Regions from separate parts of the Microbacterium sp. SLBN-154 genome, predicted to be linked through region 2. Evidence: predicted binding sites of a transcription regulator. Region 2 holds the regulator's gene; each other region holds the start of a gene.
The links. The regulator LexA, encoded in region 2, represses DNA repair genes until DNA is damaged. The targets are predictions, from matches to a motif close to TCGAACANNTGTTCGA.

Region 1 (4,587 bases), 740 kb from region 2:
TCGTCACCAAGCACGGCCTCGCCGACGCTTTGCAGGGCGACACCGAGCGCTTCTCCGCGCTGCACCAGCTGCTGACCGACCGGCTCGTGCCGGTCTGCGCCGAGCTGCTCGACGCCGCCGCGCCGCAAGGCGCGCCGGTCGAGGCGTACGCCTTCCTGCGGGGGATCGGGAACCTCTGCATCGGCGGCGCGGCGCCCGGGTACGACCCGGAGCGCCTCGCGCATCTTCTCGTGGACGGTGCACTGGCAGCATCCGGATCCTGACCGACGCGGAGTTCAGGCCGGCCCTCAGGCCTCCTGCGGACGCAACGGGCCCCCCGGGCGAAGAATCCGATCGGCGAAGCGTGCGCCGATCAGGGCGTGCGCCTCAGGACCGGGGTGGAGATCGTCGGGCAGCGGCAGGTCTTCGGCATCCTCGGGGCCGTAGAGGTCGAGGCCGTCGAGATAGTGCAGGTGGGGGTCGTCGGACCGCGCGGCGACCACGCTCTCGAGCGCCCCTCGGATGACCTCGAGGGTCAGCCGGCCGGCGGCGGTGTCTCCCGGCGTGCCGGTTGCGATGAAGCGGGTCTCACCCGCCGCCCCGGCGACGGGATCGACCGCTCCGGGACCGGGGGTGTTCTCGTGGATGCCGCAGAAGATCGGCGACACCAGCAGCAGCGGGGTCTCGGGATGACCGTCGCGGACGGTGTCGAGGAACCCGTGCACCGTCGGCACGAAGGTGCGCAGACGCATACCGTCGAGATTCACCACGTTGATGCCGAGCTTGACGCTGATCAGGTCGGCGGGCGTGTCGCGCATCACACGCGCCAGGAACGGATCGACCAGCGCGCTGCCGCCGAACCCGAGATTCTGCAGCTGCACGCCCGCACGGCGTGCCGCCACGACCGGCCAGATGCCGGTCGGCGTCGCGGCATTCGAGCCGTGACTGATCGAGCTGCCGTGATGGAGCCAGACCGGATCGGTTGACGGCGCCGGTCGCACGGGGGCGTCGGCGCGGAGCGAAACGATGTCGACCTGCTCGTTGTGCGGCAACCACAGCTCGACGGTCTTCTCCCCTGTTGCCGGAAGCGACACCTCGACGATGTCGAGCGCTCCGGACGCGAGGGTCGTCGCCCCGGTCTGCAGGTCGAGTTCGAGGGCGTCACCGCCCGACAGCCCGTGGCTGCCGGCGGGCACCCCGTCGATCACGACATCCACGGCGCCGCGCGGCCGAGCGAAACCGCGATAGGCCACGCGGGTGGTGTGCAGCTCGAGCGCCGCCACGGTCGCGGAGGTCACGAACCGGAGGCGGACGCCCGACGGCTGAGCCTCCATGAGCGTCAGCTGCGGGTCGGCGTCGCGCTCACGGACGTGGCGCGGCAGGCGGTGGGGCCGCAGGCCCCGCTCGGTCGGCTCGATCTCGACAGCGCCGAGCACGAGGTCGGGGACGAGGGACGCGGTTATCACGTCTGCACTCCTTCTGTGTCAGTTGGCCAGCTCGTCGAGCCACGACGAGCGCAGGCGGAGGGCGCGCTCGGTGCTGGCGAGGACCACGGCGATGGTGACGATGACGTTCAGGGCGGGCGGGAGATGAATCGGAGACGCGAACGTCCCGATACTGTCGGCGATCGCCGGCACCTGCGAGATCGTCTCGATGATCTGCGGCACCGTGATGCACACGCCGACGAGCACGACGAGTGTAGCGATGACGCCGATCACGGTACTCAGGACCGGATATCGGTGATGAAGACGCGCCCGCAGGCCTTCGGCCGAGCGAGGGTGCGGGGTGAGTTGACGCTCCTCACCGGCATCCGGAACGAAATGGCAGCGCCGCAATCCGGAGGCGCGCGCGGCGACCTCGATGTGGCCGCCCGGGACGGCGAACCTCGCGGGGAGCTTCGACACCGCCGTCTGACGGCCGTCGCGGTAGAGGCGCGCGCGGACCACTCCATCGTCGCGGTCGCCGAGCTGGCGCACATCGACGGCGAAGGTGGTTCTCGCGCCCTCGGCGGTGGCGAGGTCAAGGAGGAACAGCGAGCGCCCGAGGGTCTGCCACCAGCGGAACGGCGGGAGCGGGCGCCCGTCGCCGGGCTTCGCGCGACGCTCGGCGAGGCGGGTGCGCCACGAGGGGGTGTGAGTGGGCATGAGTCCATCGCACCGGATGTCGGCGCGCGGCGGCAGTGTCGGGGTGACACCTTCTGGGGTGACATTCGTCAGGGGTCGGGCGTGGGGGGTGAGGGGTGGAATGGGATCTTCTTGGAACATTAGTTCTACACGAGTGCTATGCCTCCGGAGGTCAATGTCGGAACCCTCTGCGATGATGTGGGTAGGTCATCGAGACGGGGTTTCCAGTGGACGCGGATGAGAAGCGGCGGCGGGCGGAGGATAAGCGCGCCGGGGTGTTCGCGGATGAGCTGGCGAAGCTGCAGCGGGCGGAGGCGAAGCTTGCGGCCAGGAAGACCCGGCTGCTCGCGGACGCGTACGCGCTGACACTCGAGCAGCGGTCGCGGGTGGGGTCGGTGTCGTCCAGGGAGCGGGACATGCCGTTGCGGTCGATGGCGCTCGAGCTCGGGATGGCGGTGCGGGTCAATGACCGGTCGATGCAATCGCAGATGCATGACGCGTATGAGTTGATCGAGTTGTTCCCTCAGACGATGGCGGCGTTGGTGGAGGGGCGGGTGTCGCGGGCGCATGCGCAGGTGATCCAGGACGCCGGGCGGGTGATCGAGGATGCTACGGATCGGGCGTCGTTCGAGCGGATCGTGTTGGCCGAGGCGGAGCGGCAGACGGTGCCGCGGACGAAGAAGTACGCCATCCAACGCGCCGCGGTGTTGGACCCGCGGCCGTTGCAGGAACGACACGACACCGCGATACGGGAGCGGCGGGTGTGGGTCACTGACCTGGATGACACCCTGTCGACGTTGACGATCCTGGGCGGGAACGTCTACGTCCACGGGGTGTACCACCGACTGACGGGCCAGGGCACCGAGATCAAGACCGTGGACCGGGAGAAGCGACGCGCACACGCGGCCGCAAAGGCCGAGGCTGAACAGAACGGTGGAGATGCCGCACCCACCGAGGACACCGAGCCGTGGTTCGATGACCGGTCGCTGGATGAGATCCGCTGCGACCTCGCCCTGGACATGCTCCTCGCCGGGTCCCCGGTGATCGACCCCACCGACCCCACCACCGGCGGGCTCGGCGCGATTCGGGCTGAGGTGCAGATCACCATCCCCATCACCACGTTGACGGGGGTGACGAAGTCGGGGGCGGAGCTGAACGGGGTCACCCCCGTCGACCCAGAGACCGCCAGACGCATGGCGGGCACCGCGAGGATCTGGGAACGGGTGATGACCGACCCGATCAGCGGGGTCGTGACCGCGGTGGACAGGTATCAGCTGCATCCATCTCAAACCCGATACGTGAACGCGCGAGATGTCACGTGTCGAACCCCAGGGTGCCGAAGGCCGGCGAAGCTCTGCCATATCGACCACTCGAAGGACTTCGCCCTGGGCGGGAAGAGTTGCAATGACAACCTCTGCAACGAATGCGCCAGACACCACACCCTGAAGCACGCGACAAACTGGCACGTCGAACAGCTCCCCGGCGGCATCCTAAAGTTCACCAGCCCCGGCGGAAAGACGTACGACAGCCACCCACCCTCACGGGTGGCATTCGTCCCCACCGACGACGGCGGATACGGCGTCGCACCCTTCTGACGGAATCGGGACGGTCAGGCTCCAGCGAGTTGAGAATGGGTGACGCGCCGCTTCTCGCGCACGAACACCTCTCGGCGGCTGCGGGCGACCACGTCGCCGCTCTCGTCGGTGATCGTCGTCTCGAACCACTCGCGAACCTTCGCGCCGCCGGCCGCGCGGGCACGAAGCTCGGCGACCTGCTCGGGCGCAACGCAGAAGCGTGCCGTCAGCACGCCGCGACCGGGCTTGAGGAACTCGATCTCACCGCGGGTATCCCAGACGACGTAGTCGCGCCCCAGCTGATGCATCACCAGCATGAAGAAGTACGGATCGGTCATCGCCGACATCGATCCCCCAAACGCCGTGCCCACATAATTCCGCGTGAAGCGATTGACGTGCAGTTCGACGACCGCCTCCGTCCAGTCGTCGGCGAAACGCCGCACTCGGATGCCGCTGAAGAGGTTCGGCGGCCAGAGACTCATGCCCCAAGCCAACGTGCGAGGTGTGACGCGCATCCACCGATTGTCGAAGCCACCCCCCGCGGCGACAAAACCGTTGTCGTCCGGGCACACCCACCGATCGTCGGCGTACGGGGTTCCTCAACATTTCCACAGGACTGGCTCAATGAGCGACCCGCCTGCCCACGGCGGCCCTATCGTGGGTCGCAACCCGTCCGGAAGCACCACCGAGACTCGAAGGAGAGTCTTATGGTCACCACCCTCCTCGTCATCGCGATCGTCGCCGTCGTTGCCTGGATAGCTCTCTCGATCACCGCAGGCCTGCTCGTAGGCCGCAGCATCTCCGTCGCCGATCAGCACGAGCGCCCCGTCGCGCCCGCCCGGGCGATCTCGGCGCGCAGCGCACCCACGCACTGACACGCGCGGAAGCACGGGCTGGCCCCGGCGCATCCG
Region 2 (4,587 bases):
GCGAGGGCGGAACCACGGCGTCCTCCTCTCCCTGCAGAAGCAGCACCGGAGCCTGGATGCGGTGGGCGTGGGTCAGCGGTGACCGCTCGAGGTAGACCGTCTCGCTGGCGGGAAGCGGCCCGATGAGGCCATCGAGGTAGCGCGCTTCGAAGTCGTGCGTCTCGGCCGCGAGGAGCCGGGCGTCGGCCACGCCGTATCGCGAGATGCCGGCGCCGAAGGCGTCGGAGGCGACCAGTGCTCCGAGCACCGTCCAGCCTCCTGCCGATCCGCCCGCGATCGCGATGCGGGCGGGGTCGGCGGTTCCGTCCGCGGCGAGGGAACGTGCGACGTCGATGACGTCGTCGACATCGACGACGCCCCACCGGCCCCGCAGACGTTCGCGGTATTCGCGGCCGAAGCCGCTGGAGCCTCCGTAGTTGACCTCGACCACGCCGATCCCCCGAGAGGTCAGGAAGAGCGTCTTCGGGCTGACAACGCCGGGCGCATGAGCGGTCGGGCCGCCGTGGACGAGCACGACGTACGGCGGAAGGGCGTCGTCGGGTCCCTGCACCTCCGGGTGGGTCGGGGGGAAGTCGACCGCGTGGACGACGCCGTGGCGTCCGTCGACGGTGAATCGCCGGGGGAGCGGCACCCAGGGGGAGACTCCTTCGTCGTGCCAGCGTCCGCCCGTCAGAAGGTGAACGCTCGGCCGCGACGGCTCGCGCAGATCGATGCGCCACAGCCCCGTGGGGGCGTCTTCCGGGCTTCCCGACACGAGGACGTCGGTGCCTGCTGCGTCCTCCACCAGGAGGTTGCCGACCGCGGGAACAGGGATGACGGTCACCACGCCGCCCGAGGAGAGGTGGACGAGTTCGTCGCGACCGCGTGTGCGCACGGCGACGACACCGTCGGTGAGCGGCGCGAACCACCGTGATCCGAGCACCCACAGCGGACCTCCGGTGTCGCGTTCATCCGGGGCGATCACCTCAGCCCGGTCGTCCGCGGGGTCGAGGCGGTGCAGGTTCCAGAACCCGCTCACGTCATCGGCGTACAGAAGGGCGCCGTCGGCGGTCCATTCGGGCTGGAGAGCGGCGGAGGCGCCTCCGGCCACGCGTCGGCCCGCGGGTTCTCCGTCGTCGAGTCGGCGCACTCGCACCTCAGCCCGGTCCCAGGGCATGTGGGGGTGATCCCACGCGAGCCACGCGAGCAGGGATCCGTCGGGGGAGAGCGCAGGCTGCGCGACGAAATCGCTCCCCGCTGTCAACGAGGTCACGCGATCGATGTCGTCGGCGGCCGACCCGTCGAGGGGTATCTCGACGATGTCATGGGTGACGGGCTCTCCGAGGACCTCGCGGACGGCGAGGACCCGCCCCCGGGTCACACACAGACCCCCGAGCGCCTGCCCCGACACGGCAGGTGTCAGTGGGGTCGGAGTCGACCCCGGAGACAGCAGCCACACCCGCTGATCCGACTTCTCCACGAAGACCAGCCCGCCGTCTGGGGTGGCGCCCCACGCGCCACCGCCGTACTCGTGGACACGCGAGCGGACGCTCCACGGAGCAGGCAGCAGCGTGTCGACCTGTGAGCCCGGCACCGACGCTCGCGGTGCACGTCGCACGGTCGTTCGCCCCTGCTCTTCAGGGACCGTCTCGGCCCACCAGATCTCATCCCCGACGAAGCGGGCGCCGTCCAGCCGCGGCGAAGCGGCAGCCACCGCGTCCGCCGTGATGCGCGACGGCCAGGTGCCGAACGGGAGCGTGCGGGCGGGAGCGGATGCGGAGTTCCGGGGAAGGGGCGCGACCATACCTCCACGTTACGGGCCTCCACGTTACGGGCCTCCACGTTACGGGCCTCCACGTCGAGGGGCCCGCGGCGTCGGGGGAGCCGACCGCTGTCAGACCGCGCGAAGGATCGCGACGACCTTGCCCAGGATGATCGCCTCGTCGCCCAGAATGGGCTCGAAAGCGGTGTTGCGGGGGAGCAGCCACGTGTGGCCGTCACGCTGACGGAACGTTTTGACGGTCGCCTCTCCGTCGAGCATGGCAGCGACGATCTCGCCGTTCTCGGCCGTGCCCTGCGCACGCACCACGACCCAGTCGCCGTCGCAGATGGCCGCGTCGATCATCGAATCGCCGGCGACCTTCAGCATGAACAGCTCGCCCTTGCCGACCAGCTGGCGGGGAAGGGGGAAGACCTCCTCGACCTGCTGATCCGCCGTGATGGGGACACCTGCGGCGATCCGTCCGACCAGCGGCACGAGGGCGGCGTCGCCCACCGCGGGGGTGCGGTCGGCGGGGTTCTCCGCGGCGCTGCCGGGAAGGTCGATGAGCACCTCCATGGCCCGGGTCTTGCCGGGGTCGCGCCGCAGGTACCCGCTCAACTCGAGCTGATTGAGCTGGTGGGTGACGCTGGACAGCGACTTCAGGCCCACGGCGTCGCCGATCTCGCGCATGCTCGGGGGATAACCGTGGCGGGCGATCGAGCGCTGGATCACCTCGAGGATGGCCATCTGCTTGTCGCTCAGGCTCTTGCGCCGCCGTGTCTGCGGCTTGGTGTTCGGCTCGCTCATGTCTGCTCCTGTCTCCCCGGAAACCCCGCCCCGGGCCCCGTGGCGCGATCGTCGCGTCTTCGAATGTCGGAGGTCGGTGGTGAGGTGTCCTCGTCGAAACCGTATCCGGTTCCGATCGGTGTCCACCGGACCTCGCTCGCGTGTCGCGTTCGATCGTTCGACGGATTCCGACCCGCTTGACAGCATTTCACATCGAAGATAGATTCGGAAGAGAGGTTCGCATCCGCCCGTCCCGGCCGACGGGTGGATGCGAACCCAGACCCGAAACGACACCGGCCGAGCCGGGAACGGGAGCACACGATGAGCGCGATCACGATTTCGACGGGAACCATGACCGGTGCCGCCGCCGCGACCCGACTGCGGCTGACCGCACGCGGACGCCGTGTCCTCGCCACGCTCGCCGCGCTGCCCGCCGTCGTCGCGCTGAGTGTGGCGATGATCAGCGGGGGATCGGCGCTCGCCACCCGCGCCGACGGTGCCCCTTCGGGCGCGTTCGACACCGTCACCGTGCAGGCGGGTGACTCACTCTGGGCGATCGCCGAGCGCGTGGCCCCTGCGGCCGACCCGCGCGATGTGGTGGCGGCGTTCAGCCGTCTCAACGGCCTCGATGCGGGACTCGTGTCGGCCGGGCAGGAACTGGCGATCCCTGCGGAGTACGCCGACTGATCCGCAGGCCCGGCGGGCATGGCGCCGTACGATGGGAAGGGTGAGTGCGACGCTCGATGACCTTCCCATCCGCGACGACCTGAGGGGCCAGATCCCGTACGGAGCGCCGCAGGCTCAACTGCCGGTGGCGTTGAACGTCAACGAGAACACCCACCCCGTCCCTGCGGAGGTGGCCGACGACATCCTCGACGCCGTGGCCATCGCGCTGCGCGAGGTGAATCGCTACCCCGACCGCGAGTTCACCGCGCTGCGCGAGCACCTGGCGGACTACCTCGGTCACGGCCTCGTCCGGGAGCAGATCTGGGCGGCCAACGGATCGAACGAAGTCCTCCAGCATCTGCTGCAGGCGTTCGCCGGCCCGGGACGGACCGCGTTCGGGTTCGCCCCGACGTATTCGATGTACCCCCTGTTGACGCGGGGAACCGGAGCGACATGGCACGCGGGCACCCGCGCGCACGACTTCACCGTGTCCGCGGACTCGGCCGCTGCCCAGGTGGCCGCGGCCGAACCCGACGTGGTGTTCCTGTGCGCTCCGAACAACCCGACGGGCACACCGCTGCCGCTCGACGTCGTCGACGCCGTCTACCGTGCGACGCGAGGCATCGTCATCGTCGACGAGGCCTACGTGGAGTTCGCGCCCCACGACGCCCCGTCGGCGGTGACGCTCCTGCCCGATCGGCCGCGACTGGTGGTCTCACGCACGATGAGCAAGGCCTTCGCCTTCGCCGGAGCGCGGGTGGGTTACCTCGCCGCGGATCCGGCCGTCATCGACGCGCTTCGCCTGGTGCGCCTGCCGTACCACCTGAGCGCCCTGACCCAGGCAGCCGCGACCGCCGCCCTTCGGCACGCCCCCACGATGCTTTCGATGGTGGATGAGATCGTCGCGCAGCGCGACAGGATCTCGGCCACGGTGTCCGCCCTCGGGTACGAACCGTACGAGTCGTGGACCAATTTCGTCCTCTTCGGGGGAGTGTCAGACCCTGCGGCGACATGGCAGGCGCTCTACGACCGGGGCGTGCTGATCCGTGACGTCGGCATCCCGCACCACCTGCGTGTGACGGCCGGCACCGACAAGGAGACCACCGCCTTCTTGGACGCGCTGGCGTCGATAGACTCGGGCGCATGACCCGTCCTGCGCGTACCGCATCGCTTCGCCGTGCGACAAGCGAGTCCACCGTCGAGCTCGAGCTCGATCTGGACGGGACCGGTCGGAGCAGCATTCAGACCACGGTGCCGTTCTTCGACCACATGCTCACCGCCTTCGCGAAGCACTCCCTGACCGACCTCACCGTCCGCGCCCACGGCGACACCGACATCGACGCGCACCACACGGTGGAGGACACCGCGATCGTCCTCGGCCAGGCGATCCGCCA
Region 3 (4,587 bases), 1.4 Mb from region 2:
GGGTCGCAGAAGCTCCTCTTCTCCGCCACCCTCGACCGTGAGGTCGCCGCCCTCGTCGAGGAGTTCCTCGTCGAGCCGGCTGTCTACGAGGTCGCCGGCGAAGACCAAGACTCCAGCACCATCGAGCACCGCGTGCTCGTGATCGACCACCGCGACAAGGCCGAGATCGTCACCGCCCTCGCCGACCGCGACGGCAAGACTCTCGTCTTCGCCCGCACCCGCGCCTACGCCGAGATGCTCGCCGAGCAGCTCGACGACGCGGGGATTCCGGCACTGGCGCTGCACGGCGACCTGAACCAGGGCAAGCGCACGCGCAACCTCGAGCGACTGACCTCGGGCCGGGTCCGGGTGCTCGTCGCCACCGATGTCGCCGCGCGCGGCATCCACGTCGACGACATCGATCTCGTGGTCCAGGCCGACGCGCCCGACGAGTACAAGACGTACCTGCACCGCTCGGGCCGCACGGGCCGCGCGGGCCGTGCCGGCACCGTCGTGACCCTGGTCACGCGTCAGCGTCGTCGTCGCATGACGGAGCTGCTCAGTCGCGCTGAGATCGAGGCGCCCTTCGAAGACGCGCGTCCCGGTGACGAGGTCGTCGAGGCCCTCGCCGGTCGTCCGACGGTCGCCGACCTCACCTCCTGACGGCCGCTGCGCCGGCGAAACCTCGTCCGGCCCCGCGGAGCGTCGAACCGACCCCCTTCACGACGAGCCACCCTGCATTCCGGGGTGGCTCGTCGCCTTTCGGGTGGTTCGGCGCGAGCGGCGGTGCGACCAGGGTGGCGCGACTGGTCGCCTGCGGCGGCCCGACGTCGCATTCGCGGCATCCCGGTGACCTGACGCGCGGCGCTGCGTACAGCTCGAGCGCTCAGAAGAGGGACGGCTGCGCCGGCGGCGCGGAGGCGGCACGTCGGCCGCGCGAGGTCGTCATCACCGTGGCGGCCAGCCGCGCGCGGTCGGCGGCCTCATGCGAGAGCGGGGCGCCCCCCGCGCCCGGGCCGCCCGCCAGCCCCGCGTACCGTGTGGCGCGCGGGTGCGCGTCGTCCTCCGCGCCGCCCTCCAGACGATAGGCCCGCAGCAGCGGGCGCACCCGGCGCGCGAGCCACGTGCGGTAGGCCTTCGGCGCGGTCGCCGAGACCCCCGGGTACAGCCCCCGGTACGACGACACCAGCTCCGGGCGCTCGCGCGCCAGCCACTGCAGGAACCACTCCTTCGCTCCCGGGCGGAGGTGCAGGGCGCCGTAGACGACCCGCGATGCTCCGGCGTCGCGGATCCGACGCAGAGCGTCGTCGATCGCCGCCACCGAGTCGGTCAGGTGGGGCAGGATCGGCATGAGGAACACCGTCACCGCGAATCCGGCGTCCACCGCCGCCCGAACGGTGTCGAGCCGCGCTGCAGCGCTCGGCGTCCCCGGCTCGAGAGCAGCCTGCAGGGCGTCGTCGAAGACGGCGATCGACATCGCGATGGTGATCGGGACGGATGCCGCGGCGTCGGCCAGTAACGGCAGATCACGTCGGAGCAGCGTGCCCTTCGTCAGGATCGAGAACGGCGTCCCCGACGCACTGAGAGCGTCGATGATCCCCGGCATCAACCGATAGCGGCCCTCGGCCCGCTGGTACGGGTCGGTGTTCGTGCCGAGCTGCACCGGGTCGCGCAGCCAGGTTGACCTCGCCAGCTCCCGCCGCAGCACCTCCACGGCGTTGATCTTGACGACGATCTGCGAGTCGAAGTCCTTCCCCGCGTCGAGCTCGAGGTACTCGTGGGTTCCCCGCGCGAAGCAGTAGGAGCACGCGTGGGAGCAGCCGCGGTAGGGGTTGATCGTCCAGTCGAAGGGCATCGCCGACGACCCCGGAACGCGGTTGAGCGCCGACTTCGCCATGACCTCGTGGAAGGTGATCCCCGCGAATTCGGGCGTGGTCACCGACCGCACCAGACCGTTGAGGTATTCGAGACCTGGCAGCGCCGCGGCATCCGCCACGCCCAACTGCTGCCCCTGCCATCGCATGCTTCCAGGGGAACACGTCTTCGAAACTCTGTCAAGATCCCACCGACCGATAATCGAAGACGACCCGGCCGGGCTGGCCACCGGGCGCACATGCGGGAAGAATGAGGGGGTGCAGGCGCCCCCTCCTCACACCCCTCCCCTCACCCGTCGCGAAGCCAGAGAGCGCGCCCGGGCGCATGATGCTGCGCGCACGGCGGGCGACGAGGCAGCGCCGGCGCGGCGGGGGTCCTCGCTCGGCGGCCCGGGGGTCCCCCTGGCGCGACACGCGCGAAAGCGCCACCGTCGCTGGCCGTCGGTGCCCGTGACGACGGCTCTCGTGGCGGCGTTCGTGTTCGGCTCGAGCGCCAGCGTCACCGCTGCGGTCGCCGGCCTTGCTCCTGACGCCCCGCCCCCTGCGGCCGCCGAGCCCGAGGCATCCGCACCTCCCGCCCCGCTCAGTGCGTTCATCGCCCCGGCGACCGCGGCACCCACCCCGCCGCCTCTCGCGCCGGTGCCGGCCACCGACCTCCCTGTCGTCGAGCAGCAGGTCGCCGGACAGGATCTGTGCGCCGACCCCGCGGTGACCTCCGCGCTCGCCGTGCAGGACGAGGCTGCGGTGATCTCCGCTGTCGGCGGCATCGGGCCATTCCGAGATGCAGTCGTCGCCGGCACCGCGCCATGCCTGCGCCTCGACGACCCGAACCTCAGCTGGGTGGTGGTCAACAAGATCCGTCCGTTCGCCCCGATCGATTGGGCCCCCGGCTCGGTCGTCTTCCCCGAGGGGGTGCGCAACCTCGGTGAAGGAGCCTTGGCCCCCGACGCGGCCGCGGCGCTCACGGCGATGGTGTCGGCGGCGGCTGCCGCCGGCGTGGGCGAGATCGGGCTGCAGAGCGCCTTCCGGTCGTACACCACGCAGCAGACCTCGTACGGCGTGCAGGTCGCCGATCGCGGTGTGGAGGGTGCCGACCTCGTCAGCGCCCGGCCCGGTCACAGCGAGCACCAGTCGGGTCTCGCCGCCGACGTCGTGCCGTGTGCGGATGGGGCCTGCGGCACCCTCGACGACCTCGCCGCCACGCCGCAGGGGGCCTGGGTCGCCCAGCACGCGTGGGAGTTCGGCTGGATCGTCCGGTATCAGGAGGGGCGGACGGATGTCACGGGTTACGCGCCCGAGCCCTGGCACCTTCGCTATGTCGGCCCCGACATCGCGCGAGCGATGCACGAAGGCAACTTCACCACTTTAGAGGAGTTCTTCGGCCTGCCGGCCGCTCCCACCTACGGTTAGCACGCGATTCCTCGCGATCGAGAGACCTCTACTACGGTTCGGCCCCGATGTCAAATCGCGGTTCTAGCCTGATCACAGGCGCCACCCCGACGCCTCTCAGCACCGGCTGACACCGACGTTGAGCCCTTCGGCTTCCCCGCCGCCGTTGTCTCAGGGAGTGGTCATGGATTTCTCCATCGTGCAGTCGTTCTTCATGCTCGGTTTCGTCGCCATGGCGGCCGGCACGTTCTGGTTCTTCATGGAGCGGAACGACCTCAAACCCGAGTACAGATCCGTGGCGAGCTACGCCGCGGTCATCACCCTCGTCGCCGCGATCCTCTACTACGTGATGAAGGACGTCGTGCAGTTCCCTGGCGGCGACATCACGGCGGCGGAGGTCGATGCGACCCTGCCGCTCCGCTACATCGACTGGCTCATCACCACCCCGCTCCTGCTGGTGGAGTTCGGCCTCATCCTCGCGATCGCCGGCGCGGTGCGTCGCGGTTTCGTGGCGCAGCTCATCGTCGCCGACATCATCATGATCGTGTTCGGCTACCTCGGCGAGATCGGCGTTCCCGGATCGGCGCCGAACTGGATCTTCTTCATCATCTCGGTGCTGGCGTGGCTGTACATCGTGTACCTGATCTTCACCGTCAAGGTTCCCGCGGGCGCTCCGGCCCACGTGCGCGGCGCCGTGCAGGTGATGCGGCTGTTCGTGGTCATCGGGTGGTCGATCTACCCGCTCGGCACCGCCATCCAGGAGTTCATCGAGCTCGGCGGGGGTGACGCCGCCGTCGCGATCAGCATCGCCGCGGTGATCTACGTCATCGCCGACGTGCTCAACAAGGTCGGGTTCGGTCTCGTCGCCGTCCGTGCGGCGAAGAAGAGCAGCGTCGACGTCGTCGATGCCAGCCCGGGGGGCAGGCTCTGATCCGCTGACCTTCACCGCCCGAGTGCCCCGCGGCCTGGACGCGGGGCACTCGTCCGTCGTCGGCCGGACCGCGGCATCCGCTCTGCCATGAAACTGAGTACCCTTGCTCGTGACACTGAGGGTCGGCGTGACCCGCACTCGAAGACGAGAATGGGAGGCCCGCTCATGGAGCGCGACATCTACGACGAGGACCACGAGGCGTTCCGCGACGTCGTCAAGGAGTTCTGCAAGCGCTACGTCACGAACGACAAGCGGGAGAAGTGGGATGCCGACGGGCAGATCGATCGCGAGACGCTGCGCGCCGCGGGCGACGCCGGCGTGATGGGACTCTCGGTCCCCGAGGAGTACGGCGGCGCCGGGATGCTGCAGGACTACCGTTTCCGCGCGATCGTCAACGAAGAGGTCATCGCTGCC
Region 4 (4,587 bases), 1.5 Mb from region 2:
CCGACGATGAGGAGCTCCCACCCAGCGCGTAGATGAGGGCGGTCACGGCGATCGCGATGTAGGCGGCGGCCGTGCCGAGGTGCTTCACGCGCCTGGCCCACTTCTTCTTGCTGTCGCCGTCGGAATCGGAGGCGAAGAACGCCTGGGCGATCTCGAAGAGAGCAAGGGCGGCGAGTCCGATGACGATGACCCAGAGCACGACGAGGCCGAAGGGGGTCTCGCGGATCTGCGACATCGCGCCGCTCTGGTCGGCGGAGCCGCCACCGGCGCCGGTGGCGATCGTGACGGCGATGCTGCCGATGATGATGTGGAGGAGTCCGAGGACGGCGTAACCGACGCGCGCGACGGCACGGAAAGTGGATGATGAGTGCGCCGACCGCGCCGCTTGCTTCGCCGTGCTCATGTCGAAACGGTATCCGTCTCCCGCGCGCCCCGACCACCTGTTGACGCGCCCCCGGCGACGTGCTGTGCCACCGCCGGAGCGCGTTTCGTCCCGTTGCGCTCGCCTGACCACCGGTGCGCACATTCACGGCGACTGGTCAGGCGGCGACATCCACATCGCCGGGTCAGGCGGCGGTGAAGCGCAGGGGACTGCGGGACCTCAGTCGAGTGGGCGGAGCTGCTTCCCCGGCGACCGGATCAGGTGGGGAGTGCAGCCAATACGTGTCGGCGCCGTCGGGGCCGCGTTCGCGGGTGATCCACTGGCCGCGGTTGTGGAGGCCGAGGTGGCAGTTACGACACAGGGGAACACCGTCGTCGACGTCGGTGCGTCCACCGTGGGACCAGTGGGTCAGGTGGTGGATCTCGGTCCAGCTCGACGGAGCGGTGCAGTGCTCTCCGATGCACCCACCGTGGCGGGCGGCGATCGCAAGACGCTGTTTTCGGGTGAACAGGCGCTGCTCCCTTCCGACATCGAGGGGTCTGCCGGTGCTGTCGCGGATCACCGGAACACTGCCCGCGTCACACAGATAACTGTCGACCACGCCACCGGGGATCGCCGCGCCACCGTCCTCGAGGTGCCCCACTCCGACCACCCGCACCCGGATCGCCCCGTCGGCGTCGGTCTCGGGGGTGAGGGTGTCGGCGGTGACGAGGATCCGTACCCCAGGTTGCCGGTCCCCGAACGACTGGGCCGGGTCGGCGGCGGCGCCGGTGCGCAGGATCGCCAGCACCGTGTCGTACTGCACCTGCTCATTCGACCGGGAATCCCGCGCACCGTCGGCCGCCGTCGCAGCCGGTGACTCCACGAATCGCGGCCCACGCCGCGGGCGCAGCGCGGCGGAGAGGATCGCCTGCACCCACGCCGCCCCGTCGTCGTCGAACACGATCTTCGCGTGATGCTGCCCGTTCTCATCGGTCCATGTCCGTAGCGACCGCGCCGCGAAACGTTCCTCGAACCGCACAGTCACCCCGACCGGGTCCAACCGGTCCCTCGCGATCCGGGCCGCGTTCCGGAGCTCTTCGACGGGGAACACCCCCGCCTCCCCCAGCAGCATCCCCACCGCCGTCGCCCACGCCGCGGGAAGAAACCCCGGATCCAGATCCAGATACCGCTCGACCGGCGGATCCCCCAGGCCATCGCGGATCGCCCGGAACTGCGCCTGCGTGATCGCCCCGCCCGTCAACGCCTCCCGCAGCAACCGCAACCACTCCGGAGTCGCCGGAACGGCCGGCGCTGACGTCAGGCCCGAGACCGCCGGCGGCGGGACACTCGGCGCGAGGTCCTCACCGGTCCGCACTGCACGGGTCACGTCCGCGCGCGTCTGTCCCGTGATCGTCTGCACGAGCGACGCGCCATTCCGGTGGCCCTTTCGCTGCGCCAACCCGTCATACCCCAGCTCCCGCGCCGACCGCCGGGTTGCTTCCGCGGCCGCGGCAGCGGTGATGACCTCCACCGCCGCCCGCACCTGCGCAGCATCCGACAACAGCGCCAACAGATCGTCATCGCCGATCGCGGCGACCACCTCCGACACCGAACACGCCAACGCTGCACCGCAGGCGGCTTCCAGGTCGCAACGACACGATGAGCGGCATCCCTCAACCGCCGCGTGGTCGCCATCGCACCGGAACTGTCCATAGAACAAATCTACGCTTGAACTCCGACATCGCCCGGAGAGAACAATAATCTGCGCGTGAAGGCGAGACCCACAGGGTCCGGTCAGCAGCACAAAAATTCGAACAATCGCCGGAGTTGCACCCTAAGGCTGCCACCTGTCCACGATGTGGTGGAAGACCTCGTAGTCCTCCCCCAGCTGCCGGCGATATTCATCTTCGATCGCTTCGACCCGCGCGTATGCGACGGCGAGCAGGCGCCGCCCCTCATCCGTCAATTCCGCGGGAGCGACCCGGCCCTTGCCCCGACGCTCCGGTCGCACGACCGCCCCGATCTTCTGCAGCCGATCCAGCAGCGGCCCCATGCTCTGCGCCGAGATCAGAACCGCCTCGGCCAGTTCCGCTGCGGTCGCACCGGGTCGAGCGGCGAGCACGGCGAGCGTGCTGAACTCCGTCACTCGCAACCCGACCGCGGCGAGCTCATCGGCGAAGCGTCGCGACATCTGCGCACTCTTGAGAACAAGTCGATAGCCGAGGAAGTCTTCGGGGCGCAGCGCTGTCACAAGCTTGATTCTTTCACGGGTGGACACGGCGAATAAGCTGCCTTATTCTCATTGTTATGACGACATTGCCCATCCGCCACCCGTTCACCTCCTCCTTCCGGCCTTCAGCATCCCCGCTGCGCCGGACTCGCGTGCTCACCGTCGTGGCCACGCTCTTTCTCGCACAGAACGCATTCGGAAACCTTTACGAGCAGAACGCGGCATTGCGGAGCCTCGTCACCCCCTCCCCCGGCGCCTTCATCGGCGCCCTGGAGATCGGGAGCCCGATGTACTACTACATGCCGTGGTCGCTGATAGGCCTAGCCGCCGCCGTCTGGCTCGTGGTGCGCATGCACCGGATGGCCCTTCCTGCCGCGCGACGAGGCTGGATCGCGCTCGGCCTTCTCGCCGTGGCCGCAACGTCGAAGACGCTTCTCATCACCACCGTCAACCCTGTCTTCCGAGACCCCGGCGAGACAGCCGATCGGGTGCGCGACCTGACGGGGCTGTGGCTGGCGGGGAACGGACTGACGATACTCACCACGGCAGCTGCCGTCATCCTGCTCCTGAGCTGGCGCGCAGGCGCGGCGGACGTCGCCTTCCGCGCGAAGTGACCGACAGGAGCGGCGGGGGCAGCCTCCGCCGCTCTACTCCGGATCGATGCCGACCGAGTGCGAAAGGCGCTCGACCTCGCCGTCGGACAGGTCGAGATCGGCGGCGGCAGCCGAGTCCACGATGGACGCGGCGCGCCGTGCACCCGGGATCGGAATCACGGTCTCGGCGAGCGCCAGCTCCCACGCGAGGACGACGCGCTGCGGGCTCACCCCGTGCGCCGATGCCACCTCGGCGAAGGCCGAGAATCGGTCGCCGACAGTGCGCGCTCCCCCGCCCGTGCCGCCCAGCGGGCTCCAGGGCAGAAAGGCGATGCCGTGCCGCGCGCAGTGGCGCAGCTCGTCGATCGAACCCGGATGCTTCGGCGAGAACTCGTTCTGGACGCTCGCGAGGTTGCCCTCACCCAGCACCTCCAGGGCGATGTCGATCTCCTCCACACTCGCGTTCGAGATGCCGATGTGGCGGATCAGCCCCTCGTCCTGCAGGGCCTTCAGGTTCTGCATGATCTCGCCGTAGACCATCCACCGGTCGGGTCGGTGGTACTGGTAGAGCTCGATCGCATCGACCCCCAGGATGCGCAGCGACCGCTCGACAGCGGCGCGGAGGTACGCGAGCGATCCGTCGCGCCCCCACGTCTCGCCCTCCGCCCGCGTGATCCCACCCTTGGTGGTGACGAACACCGACGACGCGTCGCCGTCCCAGGTGCGCAGCGCCTCGGCCACGATCTCCTCGTTGTGCCCCATCTGATCCCACTGCGGCGCATAGATGTCGGCGGTGTCGATGAGGGTGACACCGGCGTCGAGGGCGGCATGGACGGTGGCGACAGCCTCTTCGCGACTCGGGAACACCCGGTCGTTGTTCATCGACAGGGGCATCGCGCCCAGTCCGATCGCCGAGACGCGACGACCCGCGAGGGAACGGTGTTTCATGGGGCTTCTCCTTCAGAGGGGGTTGATACGCGATCGGGGCGGGGCCGTCAGCGCGGCAGCGCGCCGAAACGCGCGAGGGGCACCGGCGCAGGCCGCTCGACGGTCGTCGCCAGATCGACCCAGCGTCGCTGGGCGGCGGCATCGAGGAGCGAGGACATGATCTCGAGCACGTGCAGGGCCATCGCGCCGCTCGCGCGTCCGCCGCCCGGGCGCAGGAAGTCCACCAGGCCGACGCCGCGGCCCGCCCCGACATAGCCGGCCCCGACAGGCACCTCGGCCCACTCCTGTGCGCCGTGGCGTCGCATCCTGACCGGGCCGTCGAAGTGATTCGGGTCGGGCGCCTGCAGACTGCCTGCTTCTCCGTGCACCTCGATCGGCGGCGCTCCTGTCTCACCCCCGTCGAAGCTGAAGGTCACCGTCGAGATCGCGCCACCCTCGTGCACGAGCGTGCC

Region 1: a site for LexA is predicted at 2,236-2,251, ahead of FBY40_RS05185 (HNH endonuclease signature motif containing protein). Genes of this name have one in related genera too.
Region 3: a site for LexA is predicted at 2,011-2,026, ahead of FBY40_RS01735 (Rv2578c family radical SAM protein). Genes of this name have one in related genera too.
Region 4: a site for LexA is predicted at 2,077-2,092, ahead of FBY40_RS15800 (HNH endonuclease signature motif containing protein). Genes of this name have one in related genera too.

The regions. Positions count from the first base shown of each region.
Region 1 covers NZ_VFNL01000001.1:1,022,080-1,026,666, reverse strand. The annotation lists gene FBY40_RS05200 (TetR/AcrR family transcriptional regulator) at 1-263, shown strand, start outside; gene FBY40_RS05195 (GDSL-type esterase/lipase family protein) at 288-1,445, opposite strand; gene FBY40_RS05190 (hypothetical protein) at 1,464-2,123, opposite strand; gene FBY40_RS05185 (HNH endonuclease signature motif containing protein) at 2,330-3,697, shown strand; gene FBY40_RS05180 (DUF4442 domain-containing protein) at 3,712-4,158, opposite strand; gene FBY40_RS17275 (hypothetical protein) at 4,384-4,551, shown strand.
Region 2 covers NZ_VFNL01000001.1:1,760,422-1,765,008, forward strand. The annotation lists gene FBY40_RS08545 (prolyl oligopeptidase family serine peptidase) at 1-1,783, opposite strand, end outside; gene lexA (transcriptional repressor LexA) at 1,874-2,548, opposite strand; gene FBY40_RS08555 (LysM peptidoglycan-binding domain-containing protein) at 2,849-3,214, shown strand; gene FBY40_RS08560 (histidinol-phosphate transaminase) at 3,246-4,340, shown strand; gene hisB (imidazoleglycerol-phosphate dehydratase HisB) at 4,337-4,587, shown strand, end outside.
Region 3 covers NZ_VFNL01000001.1:345,808-350,394, reverse strand. The annotation lists gene FBY40_RS01740 (DEAD/DEAH box helicase) at 1-642, shown strand, start outside; gene FBY40_RS01735 (Rv2578c family radical SAM protein) at 866-2,002, opposite strand; gene FBY40_RS01730 (M15 family metallopeptidase) at 2,304-3,263, shown strand; gene FBY40_RS01725 (bacteriorhodopsin) at 3,427-4,173, shown strand; gene FBY40_RS01720 (acyl-CoA dehydrogenase family protein) at 4,339-4,587, shown strand, end outside.
Region 4 covers NZ_VFNL01000001.1:3,254,750-3,259,336, forward strand. The annotation lists gene FBY40_RS15795 (DUF1206 domain-containing protein) at 1-403, opposite strand, end outside; gene FBY40_RS15800 (HNH endonuclease signature motif containing protein) at 567-1,973, opposite strand; gene FBY40_RS15805 (MarR family winged helix-turn-helix transcriptional regulator) at 2,199-2,615, opposite strand; gene FBY40_RS15810 (hypothetical protein) at 2,672-3,208, shown strand; gene FBY40_RS15815 (aldo/keto reductase) at 3,242-4,135, opposite strand; gene FBY40_RS15820 (Gfo/Idh/MocA family protein) at 4,183-4,587, opposite strand, start outside.